2 regions of the Rhizobium sp. CB2179 genome follow, and region 1 is predicted to be linked to the other one. Evidence: predicted binding sites of a transcription regulator. Region 1 holds the regulator's gene; the other holds the start of a gene.
The links. Region 1 encodes LexA, which represses DNA repair genes until DNA is damaged. Its sites were predicted from a motif close to TGTTCNNNNTGTGTTCNG; they were not measured.
Positions count from the first base shown of each region.

Region 1 (7,161 bases):
ACCATGAAGGCGTGGTCGCGGCTCTCCATCTGGCAGGGACCGGCAATCAGCGACAGGCGGCCGGTATTGGAAAAGCTGACCTGGCCTTGGCCTTCGCCGATCCTGACTTCGGAATTCGTATCAGTGCTCATCGTGTTTCCTCGAAGGCGAAGAGCGTGCCCTGCCCGGGCGCGGGCTTCACCAGAATGCGATTGTTCTTGCGCGCGTATGTCACCCCGTTAGCAGCCAAATGCGCTTCTGTCACGGCAAGATCGGCGACAGCGAAGAGGATTGCCCGGCCGCGCAGGCCACGATCTGCGGATGAGCCGACGATGTCGAAATAGGCCTCCAACCCTTCCGCCGTCATCAGGCTGATTTTGGCATTCGACGCCGGGATATTGACGCCGAAACCGGTTTTCTCGACTGCCGATTGCACCACGGCGAGGCTGACGAAGGCAGCGAAGGCGGCAGCATCAGGCGCGCAAAGCGCTATCTCGACTATGCCGGTGACGCCATTGGCATGCGTCTCCAGCACGGCGCGGTCGGCCGGCAGCGGATTGACGCGCTCGACGGTAAATAGCAGGAGATCAGGCGCGCGCAGATCGCCGGCAAAAGCCAGCTTGAAGCCGGCAATCGTCTCAGAACCGTCCGGCATCGTCATCGGCCGGGTGAACTGCAGCATCTCGCCGGCGCTCGATCCGTTACCGACGAAATTCTGATGATCGATGCCGGCATCCTTGCTGCCAAAAGCCAGCCCCGAAAGCCCCTCCGCGCCGCAGCGGAAGCGGAAAGCCTGATTGCGGGCGGTGAAGACATTGCCTTGGCGCGCCGACGCCTCGCTCTCCTCGACGCTCGCAATCCCGAGCGGCTCCAGATAGGTCTTGTCAGCAAAGAAGACGCAGGCATTCTCCGTTCCGAAGGGATGGCGCGCATCGGGGGCAACGGTGAAGCCGAGCTTGCCGAGCCTCTCGCGCGCCAGATCGATATTGACGACCGGCAGCACGACATGATCCAGCGGGTGCGGTTTGGCGGAGTGCTCGTTCATGATATCCCTCCCTGACACGGCAAGAGATGTGCGACAGCGCTTCCCTCAACGCAAGACTTCTGTGCCAATCCGGCGAATGAAAATAAAAATCTCAACGAGTTGGCGCCAAGTTTTACGGAAATTTAGCTACTTGCGGAACACATATGGAACATATAGTGTCTGTTCTGGATTTGTTTCAATCACGAGGTCACAACGTCGATGCTCACGCGCAAACAACAGGAGCTTCTCCTTTTCATTCATGAGCGCATGAAGGAATCCGGCGTTCCGCCATCTTTCGACGAAATGAAGGATGCTCTGGACCTCGCCTCGAAGTCCGGGATTCATCGCCTGATTACAGCGCTCGAGGAGCGAGGCTTCATTCGCCGCCTACCGAACCGCGCCCGTGCGCTCGAGGTCATCAAGCTTCCGGAGGCCTACAGCCCCAGCATCCAGCCGCGGCGCGGCTTTTCGCCGAGCGTCATCGAAGGCAGCCTGGGCAAACCTCAGCCGGTCGCCGCCCCTGCTCCCGCAAAACCCGTCGCCGACAACGGCAACTCGGTTTCCGTGCCGGTCATGGGCAGAATCGCCGCCGGTGTGCCGATCTCGGCGATCCAGAACAACACCCACGACATCGCCGTTCCGGCCGACATGCTCGGTTCCGGTGAACATTATGCCCTGGAGGTCAAGGGCGATTCGATGATCGACGCCGGCATCTTCGACGGCGACACCGTGATCATCCGCAATGGCAGCACCGCAAGTCCTGGCGACATTGTTGTTGCACTCGTCGATGACGAAGAAGCGACACTCAAGCGCTTCCGCCGCAAGGGCGCCTCGATCGCACTGGAAGCGGCCAACCCGGCTTACGAGACCCGGATTTTCGGACCAGACCGTGTTAAGGTGCAGGGCAAACTCGTCGGCCTCATTCGCCGCTATCACTGACATCGGTTAGGCCGGATTCGGTAAAGCTGTTGCTGCGCCAGTCAAAGGCGCGATGGCGCATCCATGGTCGCGACAATGCGTCAAATGCGGTTGCCACCTCCAGGCCGGCGTCCGCGAAGCGCAACTCGATGGATCCGGTCCTGCGCAGCGTCTCGCCGGTGAAGAGCGTCGCACCTGAGCGGCAGCTGTTGAAACGCAGGCGGACCGACGTCACGATGATATCGGCCGCGTCGCATGCCGGGCCGAGATAGGCGGCATTGTCGATGACAGCAACCACACGACCATTGCCAAGCCTTGATGCGCACCAGGCCCTCTTGACGCAGGAAAAGCGGTTTGCTTCACCGGCCGCTGCGGCCGCCCGCATCGCTGTCCTCGCTTCGTTCTGCTGATCGCGGGAAAGCTTGACGCGGCGGTCTTCTCCTACCTGCGGGATAGCAGGACCATCCAGCATCTTCGGCGGATCATGTCTCGGCAGGACCAGGGCTCTCTGCCACTGGTCGAAGATGAAATCCGGTGGTCTTTCACGGTTGGAAGCCATTGCTGCCGCTTCGACCACCGCGACGAGACTGCCATCCTCCGAAATCACCAGATCCGGCGGCCGGGGAACCGGTAGAAGCAACAGGATGAGCGTTGCGACCGCGATGATTGATGTGCCGATATGGCGCAGCCGGGTGCGGAGCAGCGTCAGCAGCAGAAAGCCTGCGACGGCTATCGCGAAATACCAGGCGGGCAAGCGGCCGACGTCGATATTGCCATCCCAGCCGGACACCGTCTTTGCGACCGCGATCACCAGATCGAGGCCGAATCCGACGACCTTCCAAGCCCAAACATCCAGACCGAAAGGCATGAGTAGCATCGCCAGCAAGCCGGCCGGCATGATGATGAAGGAGATGATCGGCATTGTCGCGAGGTTTGCCGGCAGGCCATAGGCGGTCAGGCGATGAAAATGCTCGATCGAAAACAACGCGGTGGAAAAACCACCGATCAGCGAGGTCAGGAAGACGCCGCCGAAGAAGCCCGCAACAGTAACGAAGGGCCTGATGATCGGCAGCTTCAGAAAGGCGTTTTCGCGGATGCGCCGGTCCTTCCACAGCTGATAGCCCGAGACCAGCGCCAATGTGGCGGCAAAGGACATCTGGAAGCTCGGACCTAAGACCTCGGACGGTGAAATGAGGATGATGACGAGGGCGGAAAGCGCGACATTGCGCAGGCTGATCGACGGCCGGTCGAAGAAGACGGCAATCAACATGATGGCCATCATGATGAAAGCGCGCTCGGCAGAGACCGCAAAGCCCGAAATCAGGAAATAGGCAGTAACGGCGATGAGCGCGCCGGCGGCAGCGATCTTCTTCGTCGGGTAGGCCTCAGCGATACCGGGAAAGATGCTGAGCAGCATCCGAAAGCCGACGAAGAAGATGCCGGCCGACAGCGCCATGTTGAGACCGGAGATGGCGATGATATGAGCCAGACCGGACTGGCGTAGTGCCTCCGTCGTCGCATCCGAGATGGCGCGCCGCTCGTCCGTCACCAGTGCGGCGGCAAAAGCGCCGGTATCGCCGGGCAGGATCGACCTTATTCGGTCGCCAATGCCGCTGCGCAGCCGGTAGAGCCCTTCGAGCAGCGCTTCCACCGCCGATCTTGCAGCCTGCGGACCTGCCTGCGCATCGACCTTCGTCGGCGCACCGTAGAAGAAGCCGTTGGCGCCGATGCCGTCGAAATAGGCACTGAAGGAGAAGTCGTTGAGCTCGGGAAGTGCTGGGCCCGCCGGCGGCGTCAGCCGCGCCCTGCCGGTGATGATATCGCCGATCTCGAAGGCTGCGTCCGCACCGCGGGCGATGGCGGTGATGCGTTCCGGCGGCCGCTTGACCTGAGGCGCTTCAGTGCCGGTGACGGCAAGAATGTAGCGCCACCGGCCGCGACCATCGCCTTCGCGCCGCTCGACGCGGCCGGTCACCGTCGTCGTCACTGATGAATCGAGGATCACGGTCGAAGCCCGCCAGCTTTCGAACTGCGCCGAGACTATGCCGCAAGCCACGAGCGAAAGCGCCAGCAGCGCTGCCCGCAATGCCGCCCGGTTGCGGCTGGCGATGAGAACTGCGACGGTCAGCACCAACAGGCAGAGCAGCGATGCAGTGTGCGGAAAATCCGAAGCCGCGAGAAACCAGATGGCTGACCCGGCGCCGAGGAAGACCGGCGAGAACAGCAGCAGGCGGCCATGGTCCGTCTCCTCGCCCAGCATGCGCATGCCGGCACGCAGCAAGTGCGAGGCTGCGGCCGGCAGCCGGTGGCGCAATGGTATTGCCGACTGCGTCCTTGCCGGTCGCGTCACCACGACTGGTGGTGAAAAATTGGAGGAGCCGGCAAGGCCTTCGCCTGTTTCCGGCCGCAATTCGACTGACGTCAACTCCTGCATGAACCGCCCAAGCCCGGCTGCGAAGGCAGTCAGAATGCAACCTTCAATCAAATCCGGCAAGCATAATCGATTGAAATATGAGGCAAAATCGCGAGCCCCAAAAGACCAGTCGAATCATCGGCTTCCGATATGCGTGTGGCTCATCGCTGCAGTGCCTAAAAGGTGATACCGCATTGCACAAAATGCCATCACAGTAACTTGGCATTAGCTTCGCGATCATATAGCTATCGGTGAGGACGCTTAACCCCTATGGCGCTTTTATGGCGCCACCGCCATTTCGGAGGATCAGCATGACGGATCAAAGCGCTACAATAAAAATCGGTGACAAGTCTGTCGACCTTGCTGTCAAAAGCGGCACGATCGGCCCGAGCGTCATCGATATCGGTGCCCTCTACAAGAACACCGCTTCCTTCACCTACGATCCGGGTTTTACCTCGACCGCATCCTGTGAATCGAAAATCACCTACATCGACGGCGACGAAGGTGTCCTGCTGCATCGTGGCTATCCGATCGAGCAGCTCGCCGAGCATGGCGACTTCCTCGAAGTCTGCTATCTCCTGCTTTACGGCGAACTGCCCACCACCGTGCAGAAGAAGGATTTCGATTACCGAGTTACGCACCACACCATGGTGCACGAGCAGATGAGCCGCTTCTTCACCGGCTTCCGCCGCGATGCGCATCCGATGGCCGTCATGTGCGGCTGCGTCGGCGCACTGTCGGCCTTCTATCACGACTCCACCGACATCACCGATCCGCACCAGCGCATGGTCGCCAGCCTGCGCATGATCGCCAAGATGCCGACGCTTGCCGCGATGGCCTACAAATACCATATCGGCCAACCCTTCGTTTATCCGAAGAACGACCTCGACTATGCCTCGAACTTCCTGCGCATGTGCTTTGCTGTGCCCTGCGAGGAATATGTGGTCAATCCGGTGCTTTCCCGCGCCATGGACCGCATCTTCATCCTGCATGCCGATCATGAGCAGAACGCCTCGACCTCGACCGTCCGTCTCGCCGGTTCATCGGGTGCCAACCCGTTCGCCTGCATCGCCGCCGGCATTGCTTGCCTCTGGGGGCCCGCTCACGGCGGTGCTAACGAAGCAGCCCTCAACATGCTGACGGAAATCGGCACGGTCGACCGCATTCCGGAATATGTCGCCCGCGCCAAGGACAAGAATGATCCGTTCCGCCTGATGGGCTTCGGTCACCGGGTCTACAAGAACTACGATCCGCGCGCCAAGATCATGCAGAAGACGACGCATGAAGTGCTCGGCGAACTCGGCATCAAGGACGATCCGTTGCTCGAAGTGGCGATGGAGCTGGAGCGCATCGCGCTCACCGACGAATATTTCATCGAGAAGAAGCTCTATCCGAACATCGACTTCTATTCCGGCATCACGCTGAAGGCGCTGGGCTTCCCCACGACCATGTTCACCGTGCTCTTCGCGCTCGCCCGCACCGTCGGCTGGATCGCGCAGTGGAACGAGATGATCGAGGATCCGGAACAGCGCATCGGCCGTCCGCGCCAGCTTTATGTCGGCGAACCGAAGCGCGACTACATTCCGGTTTCGAAGCGCTGATCGCTTCAGAAAGAACCCAAAAGAAAACCCGGTCAGAAACGACCGGGTTTTTTCTTTTTCAGCACGTCGAGAAGGATCTCGGCAGCGTGTTCGCCGGGCGGCTTTTCGGTCTGCATGCGTTGCCAGACGAGATCATAACCCTCGTTCATCGCCTTCAATTGGAACGTGTCGGCCGACAGCCGCTCCATCCAGCGCGCCAGGCTGGCGCCGCGGACGATCTCGTTCAGATATTCCGGCACGACGGCATAATCGGCGATGATATTGGGCAATGCGCCCGTCCATACCTTGATGCGCCGGGCGAGCAGGCGGATAATCCAATCCGTCTTGTAAACGGACACCGTCGGCACGCCGGCAAGGGCGAGTTCGAGGATCACCGTGCCGGAAGCTGCCATCGCCGCATCCGCCTCGGCAAGGGCCTTCCACTTCTGCGCCGGCCCGACCGCCACCTCCGGCGGCGTGGCCCAGCCGGCGACGAGCCCTTTCACCAGCGCTTCGTTGTGCGGCACGGTCGGCAGCAGGAATCGCATCGGGCCGTTGCGTGCGACAAGTTCTTTGGCCGCATCCTCGAAGAACGGAAGCAGTTTGGCGATTTCGGAGGATCTTGATCCAGGAAGCATCAGGATCGCCTTGCCGGCTCCCTCGACGGGTGCGCGCATGGCGCGCTGCCGCCGCACTTCGAGCAGCGCCGGATCGGCGGTCAGGCGATGGCCGACATAGGTGGTCTCAGGCCCGCCGAGCGCACGCATTGTTGCCGGCTCGAAGGGCAGGACGGCGAGCACATGATCGACATAGGCGAGCATGCGCGTGGCGCGATATTCCTTCCAGGCCCAGACGCTTGGACAAACATAATTGACAACCGGCAGATCCGGCAGAGCGATGCGGACACGCTTTGCGACGCGATGGGTGAAATCCGGGCTGTCGATGATCAGAAGAATATCCGGCCTTGCGGCGATGATGGCAGCCGTCGTCTGGCGGATCAGCGTATAGAGCTTTGGCAGCCGGCTCAGCACCTGGGTGATACCCATGATCGACAGCTCGGAGAAATCGAACAGGGATCGCAAGCCTTCCGCCTGCAGCCCCTCGCCGCCGACACCGACGAGCTCCACCGGTCCGCTATGAACCCGCTTCAGCGCGGCGATGAGATCGGCACCGAGCAGATCCCCCGACACCTCGCCGGCAATGACGGCGATCTTCAGCGGCGCCCCGTTCATTCAAGCCCCCATGCC
Region 1 is NZ_CM172781.1:1,735,217-1,742,377, reverse strand. Features, by position in the region: gene kdsA (3-deoxy-8-phosphooctulonate synthase) at 1-131, opposite strand, end outside; gene AC244Q_RS08785 (VOC family protein) at 128-1,024, opposite strand; gene lexA (transcriptional repressor LexA) at 1,223-1,942, shown strand; gene AC244Q_RS08775 (ComEC/Rec2 family competence protein) at 1,923-4,355, opposite strand; gene gltA (citrate synthase) at 4,646-5,935, shown strand; gene lpxB (lipid-A-disaccharide synthase) at 5,968-7,146, opposite strand; gene AC244Q_RS08760 (LpxI family protein) at 7,143-7,161, opposite strand, start outside.

Region 2 (7,161 bases), 370 kb from region 1:
TGGCGGAAATCATTGACTTTTTCGGTGTTGGACATGTCGAGCGTCATCGAAGCGGCGAGGAATTCGACCGGGTAATGCGCCTTCATGTAGGCCGTCTGGTAGGAGACGATGGCATAGGCGGCGGCATGCGACTTGTTGAAGCCGTAATTGGCGAACTTCGCCAGCAGTTCGAAGATATTGTCGGCCTGCGGCTTCGATACGCCATTCCTAACGGCGCCAACGACGAAGCGTTCGCGCTGCTGGTCCATCTCAGCCTTGATCTTCTTACCCATGGCGCGACGCAGAAGGTCGGCTTCCCCCAGCGAATAGCCTGATAGTACCTGGGCGATCTGCATCACCTGTTCCTGATAAACGATGACGCCCTGGGTTTCCTTGAGCAGGTGGTCGATCATCGGATGGATCGATTCCAGCTCTTCGTCGCCGTGCTTGCGGGCATTGTAGGTCGGGATGTTCTCCATCGGGCCGGGACGATAGAGCGCCACCAGCGCGATGATGTCCTCGATGCAGTCCGGCTTCATGCCGATCAGCGCCTTGCGCATGCCGGCACTTTCCACCTGGAACACGCCGACCGTCTCGCCGCGCGACAGCATCTCGTAGGTCTTCTTGTCGTCGAGAGGAATGGCCGCGAGATCAACCTTGACGCCGAGCTTGGCGACGAAATCGACGGCGACCTTCAGCACCGTCAGCGTCTTCAGGCCGAGGAAGTCGAATTTGACCAAGCCCGCCTGCTCGACCCATTTCATGTTGAACTGGGTGACCGGCATATCGGAGCGCGGATCGCGATACATCGGCACCAGCTTGGAAAGCGGCCGGTCGCCGATGACGATACCGGCGGCGTGAGTCGAGGCGTGGCGGTAAAGCCCCTCGATCTTCTGGGCGATATCGAGCAGGCGCGCGACAACAGGTTCCTTCGCCGCCTCCTCCTGCAGCTTCGGCTCCTCCTCGATCGCTTTGGACAGCGGCGTCGGATTAGCCGGGTTGTTCGGTACGAGTTTGCAGATCTTGTCGACCTGGCCATAGGGCATTTCCAGCACACGGCCGACGTCACGAAGGGCGGCGCGCGCCTGCAGCGAACCGAAAGTGATGATCTGCGCCACCTGCTCGCGGCCATACTTGGCCTGGACGTAGCGGATCACCTCTTCGCGGCGGTCCTGGCAGAAATCGATGTCGAAGTCCGGCATCGAGACGCGTTCCGGATTGAGGAAGCGCTCGAATAGCAGCGAAAAACGCAAGGGATCGACGTCGGTGATCGTCAAGGCATAGGCGACCAGCGACCCGGCGCCCGAACCACGGCCGGGACCGACCGGAATGTCATGCTGCTTGGCCCATTTGATGAAGTCGGCAACGATCAGGAAGTAACCGGGAAACCGCATGCGCTCGATGACGCTAAGCTCGAAATCCAGCCGTTCGCGATAGTCCTTTTCCTCGTAACCCGCCGACATGCCGAGCGTTGCAAGCCGCATGTCCAGCCCTTCGACCGCCTGGCGGCGCAGCTCGCTCGCCTCGGCGCGTTCGGCCTCCTCGGCATCGTCGGTCGCACCGGTGAAGCGTGGCAGGATCGGCTTTCTGGTCTTCAGCACGAAGGAGCAGCGCGTGGCGATCTCGATCGTATTTTCCAGCGCTTCCGGCAGGTCGGCGAAGAGCTTGACCATCTCGGCCCGGCTCTTCAGATAGTGATCCGGCGTCAGGCGAAAGCGGCTGTCGTCGGAGACGATGGCGTTGTGCGCGACCGCCATTAGCGCATCATGGGCGTCGTAATCGTCGCGGGTCGGAAAGAAGGCCTCGTTGGTCGCAACCAGCGGCAGGTCGTGGGCATAGGCGAGCCCGATAATCTTCTGCTCGTGCCGCTTGTCATAGGTGCCGTGCCGCTGCAGCTCGACATAGAGCCTGTCGCCGAAGAGACGCTTCAGCGTGAGCAGCCGGGCTTCCGCCTGAGCGGGATGGCCTTCCTTGATGGCCACGTCGACCGGCCCGGTCAGCGCGCCGGTCAATGCGATCAGCCCTTCCGTGCCTGCCTCCTCCAGCCAGGAGGCACTGATATGAACGGCCTGGTTGCTTTCGCCGCCGAGATAGGCCCGACTGACGAGATCGACCAGCCGTTCGTAACCGGCATCCGTCGCAGCGAGAAGAACGATCGCCGGCAGCTTGACCAGGGCCTGCTGGCCGCCGCGCTTTTCCGTTTCCAACCCGTCTCCCATGTCGATCGAGACCTGGCAGCCGATAATCGGCTGCAGGCCTTCCTCCATCGCCTTCTGGGAGAATTCGAGGGCGACGAACAGATTGTTGGTGTCGGTAATTGCAATCGCCGGCTGGCTGTCGCCGGTCGCCTTATAGAGGATCTTCTTCAGCGGCAGAGCGCCCTCGAGAAGCGAATAGGCGGAATGGACCCTCAGGTGGATGAAACCCGGCGTACCGCCGATCGCCTCACCCGTTGAACCCTTTGCCGTATCCGCCATGACATGCCTTCCCAATCACCCGAATGAATCGGACGCATTGTCGGCATAGAGGGCGATGATGTCCAGAAGAAGTCCCGCGTCCGGACCGCATGATTGCCATGCGGTCCCCTGAAAACTTTAGAGCGCCATGACGATGAGCGAGAAGCTGGCAACGAACATTGCGATGGAGGTGAATGCTGCGATATCACGGATCATGTCAGTCATCGGGCTCTCCTTTACTCGTTATGTTTTCAATTTGTTCCATGTATGTTCTATTGTCAACAGGAATCTTTTCCTCCTTTCTTGTGTTTGAAGATCCCAGGAAATAGGCGACGAATCGGCTAGAGGGCCGGCGATCGAGGTGATCGGCAGCAGCCTTGCCCTTTCCCGATCCGCCGCTGATCGGTCATGGTGCTCAGGCGGCAGCCCTCCTCAGAGCGACTCCACTACTCCCGGCCTATGTTCACTTTCTGTTCTTTACATGCCAGGGATTATTTGCCAACATCGGGCCGAGAGGAGAATGACATGCTCGATATTGCGATGCTGAACGAATTCATCGTGGAGGCGAAGGCTACGACCTATGTGGGCGGCGGCGCGGCGCGCGCGCCCTGCCGGCCGAGCTCCCACGATATCGGTTACGAACGCGGCGACTGGCGCTATCTCGACAGCTATTTCGGCGGCACGGATTTCGCCGGACAGGAAGTGGTGTGGCTTGCCGACGAGCCCGTCTGGGCGATGAATTATTTTGGCTGCGTCATTGCGCCTGATCTCATCGACGGCGCAGCAGCCGGGACGGTGATCAAGACAGCACTTTCGGCGATGTATCGAGAGGGGCAGTTTCTTGGCGGAATGGAATTCGACCATCCGCTCGGCCGCTATATCGACCGCAGCGAAGGCAGCTGCGAGCGGTTCAGCGGCAGTGAATGCATCATGGTCGATGGCCAGAAGGCCTATATGCTCGACTACCGCGGCGGACTGGTTATCCCCTGATCGTGGCCCACTGCTGTCCTGTTAAGTGCATAATGTCCCGCCAGGAGGTCGGCGAGATCAGCCACTCGTCCGGCTGCCGCCACCTTTGTAACTTCCCTTTATCCGCTCCTGGCGCTGTAATGCCTCTTGCGGTGGCGGATGGAAGACCGATGCACCTTTGGGACACCAAGCCCGTGGGAGAGCGTGGGTCTCCATCCGCTGTTCCATTGAACCCGAACAGTCGCCAGGGCCGCTTGCGAAGGCAAAGCCCGATTAGGCAAGGATGGGATCAGATGGAGATTGTTGTTGGAATCGACGTTTCGAAAGAGCGCCTGGATGTTGCGATCCTGCCGCAAGGTGAGGTCTTTGCCGTCGGCAACGACCATGCCGGCATCGATGAACTGGTCGAGCGGCTCAAAGGCATCGGTGTTGATGCGATTGGGTTGGAGGCGACCGGCGGCTACGAGATGCTGGCGGTGGCTGGGCTGTCGGCCGCCGGATTAACCGTCCTCGTCATCAATCCAGCGCAAGTGCGCGCCTATGCCCATGCGATCGGCCGCAGGGCCAAGACCGATCCGATCGATGCCGCCGTCATCGCCGCCTTCGTTTTGGCGACGAAGCCCGAGATCCGGCCGTTGCGCGATGCCGAGACACAGGCTCTTTCCGAGCTTGTGGCTCGCCGGCGCCAGATCGTGCAGATGGTCGTAGCCGAGGAGAACCGGTTGCGCATGGCGCTGGCAAAGCAGGCGCAGAAAAGCATCAAGCGCTTGCTGAAAGCCTTGCGGCGCGAGCTCGAAAGCCTCGATGCCGATCTCGACAGCCACATCCGCAAGTCGCCGGTCTGGCGGGTGCGCGAGGCGCTGTTGACCTCGGTGCCGGGTGTCGGAGCGACGACAGCGCGCACGCTGCTGGCCGAACTGCCGGAGCTCGGCAGCCTCGACCGGCGCGAGATCGCATCGCTGGCTGGCCTTGCCCCATGGACGCGGCAGTCGGGAAAATGGAAAGGCAAGAGCTTCATCGGCGGCGGCCGAGGCAAAGTGCGCGCCGTCCTATTCATGGCCGCCCTCGTCGCCAGCCGATACAACCCCGACCTCAAGGCCTTCCGCGACAGGCTGGTCGCGGCCGGCAAGCCCAAGATCGTCGCCATCGTCGCAACCATGCGCAAGCTACTCACCATCCTCAACGCCATCATCAGGGACGGACGACCATGGCAAACCGCTTGACAAACAAGACAGTCGCTCTCCCCGTAAACGGGGCGATGAGGATATGCCGCGACCCTTCAGTTCCTCGCCAATCTCTCGCATGGCACGTCCCCTCGCCCCATTTACGGGGTCCGAAAGACGGGGCGAGGCCAGTGGCTCGACCCCGGTAGGTTAGTTCTGAGGGGCAATCATCGGCGTCAACCGGACAGCCATGGACCGCAGTCTCAGAAATCGACGATCTTGCCGTCAGAGATCGTCACACGCCGATCCATGCGGCGGGCGAGCTCGTGGTTATGGGTAGCGATAAGGGCAGCAAGGCCCGACTGGCGCACCAGCGCTTCCAGCGCCTCGAACACGTAGCTTGCCGTTTCCGGGTCGAGATTGCCGGTCGGCTCGTCGGCAAGAAGCAGGGTCGGCGCATTGGCGACGGCACGGGCAATCGCAACGCGCTGCTGCTCGCCGCCGGAAAGCTCGCCGGGGCGATGCGAGCCACGATGGCCGATGCGCATGTAGTCGAGAAGCTGGCCGGCCCGCTCTCCGGCTTCCTTCCAGGAAAGCCCGGCGATCAGCTGCGGCATCATGATATTTTCGAGTGCCGAAAATTCCGGCAGCAGGTGGTGGAACTGGTAGACGAAGCCGATTTCGCTGCGGCGGATGGCGGTGCGTTTCTCATCGCTCAAGCCGTCGCAGGCATGGCCGTTGATGTTGACTTCACCGCCGTCCGGATGCTCCAGCAGGCCGGCGATATGCAGCAGTGTCGACTTGCCGGTGCCGGAAGGGGCGACGAGAGCGACAGTCTCCCCTTTCGATATCGAAAAATCTGCGCCCTTCAGGATCGAGAGCAGCGTATCGCCCTGCCCGTAATGGCGCTCGACGCCGGTAAGCTTGAGAACGACGTTGCGTTTCATGAAGGCGGCATTCCTTATTCGTAGCGCAGGGCCTGCACCGGATCGAGCCTGGAGGCACGCCAGGCCGGGAAGATGGTCGCGATGAAGGAGAGCGTCAGCGCCATGGCAACGATCGAGATCGTTTCGCTGAGATCCATCTCGGCGGGCAGCTGGCTGAGGAAATAGACCTGCGGATTGAAGAGCACGGTGCCTGAAATCCAGGAGAAGAACTGGCGGACGGATTCGATGTTGACGCAGACGAGAACGCCGAGCAGCACACCGGCAACGGTGCCGACGATGCCGATCGCCGCGCCGGTCATGAAGAAGATGCGCATGATTGCGCCGGCGCTGGCACCCATGGTGCGCAGGATGGCGATATCGCTGCCCTTGTCCTTCACCAGCATGATGAGGCCGGAGATGATGTTCAGCGCCGCGACGAGCACGATCAGCGTCAGGATCATGAACATGACGTTGCGCTCGACCTGCAGCGCCGAGAAGAAGGTCTGGTTGCGCTGGCGCCAGTCGGTGATGGCGATCTGGCGGCCGGCCGCCTCCTCCACCTTGGGCCGCAGATTGTCGATATCGTCAGGGTGATCGACGAACAGCTCGATCGACTGCACCAGTCCCTCGGCATTGAAATAGAGCTGCGCTTCCTCGAGCGGCATGAAGATGATCGAGGAGTCATATTCCGACATGCCGATCTCGAAGAGGCCGGAGATCTTGTAGGATTTGATGCGAGGGCTGACGCCCATCGGCGTAATGTCGCCATCCGGTGACGTCAGCGTAATGAGGTCGCCGACGCGCAGACCGAGCTGATCGGCCATGCGGGTGCCGATCAGCACACCCTGGCCGGAGGCATAACCCACCATGTCGCCTGATTTGATGTTGTCAGAGATCGTCTTAAGCTTGGTCAGGTCCTCGGCGCGGGCGCCGCGCACCAGAGCGCCGGTGCTGCCGCCGGCCTGGGCCGAAGCGAGCACCTGACCTTCCACCAAGGGGAGCGCCATCTTGACGCCCGGCACCGCGGCGAGCTTGCTGCTGAGGACAGGATAATCGGTGAAGGGGCCGTCGACCGGCTGGACGATCATGTGGCCGTTAATGCCGAGGATGCGCGAGACGAGCTCGGTTCGGAAGCCGTTCATGACGGCCATGACGATGATCAGTGTCGCAACGCCCAGCATGATGCCGACGAAGGAGAAGCCGGCGATCACCGAGATGAAGGCCTCCTTGCGACGGGCGCGCAGATAACGCCACGCCACGAGGCGTTCGAAGGTGGAAAATGGCTTGCCAGCCGGACCCAAGCCGGATTTTGAACTCCGGTCCACTGCTGCGTCTGCCATTTCGCCTCCGTTTCCTTAAGCCACGAACCGGTTGATCGCCGCTTCGATGGTCATCGTTTCGCGGGCGCCGGTCTTGCGGTCCTTCACTTCAACTTCGCCGTTGGCGACCGCGCGCGGGCCGGCGATGATCTGGACGGGCACACCGATCAGGTCGGCGGTCGCGAATTTCGTACCGGCCCGATCATCGGTATCGTCGTAGAGCACATCCTTGCCGGCCTTGGTCAGCGCGGCATAGATCAGCTCGCAAGTATCGTCACAGGCCTGATCGCCCGCCTTCATGTTGATCACAACGATATCGAAGGGAGCGACCGATGCCGGCCAGATGATT
Region 2 is NZ_CM172781.1:1,367,638-1,374,798, reverse strand. Features, by position in the region: gene dnaE (DNA polymerase III subunit alpha) at 1-2,456, opposite strand, end outside; gene AC244Q_RS06880 (DUF5680 domain-containing protein) at 2,961-3,425, shown strand; gene AC244Q_RS06875 (IS110 family RNA-guided transposase) at 3,698-4,627, shown strand; gene AC244Q_RS06870 (ABC transporter ATP-binding protein) at 4,831-5,514, opposite strand; gene AC244Q_RS06865 (lipoprotein-releasing ABC transporter permease subunit) at 5,529-6,833, opposite strand; gene proS (proline--tRNA ligase) at 6,849-7,161, opposite strand, start outside.
Region 2: AC244Q_RS06880 (DUF5680 domain-containing protein) is a predicted target of LexA. The motif match lies at 2,693-2,710, and genes of this name have one in related genera.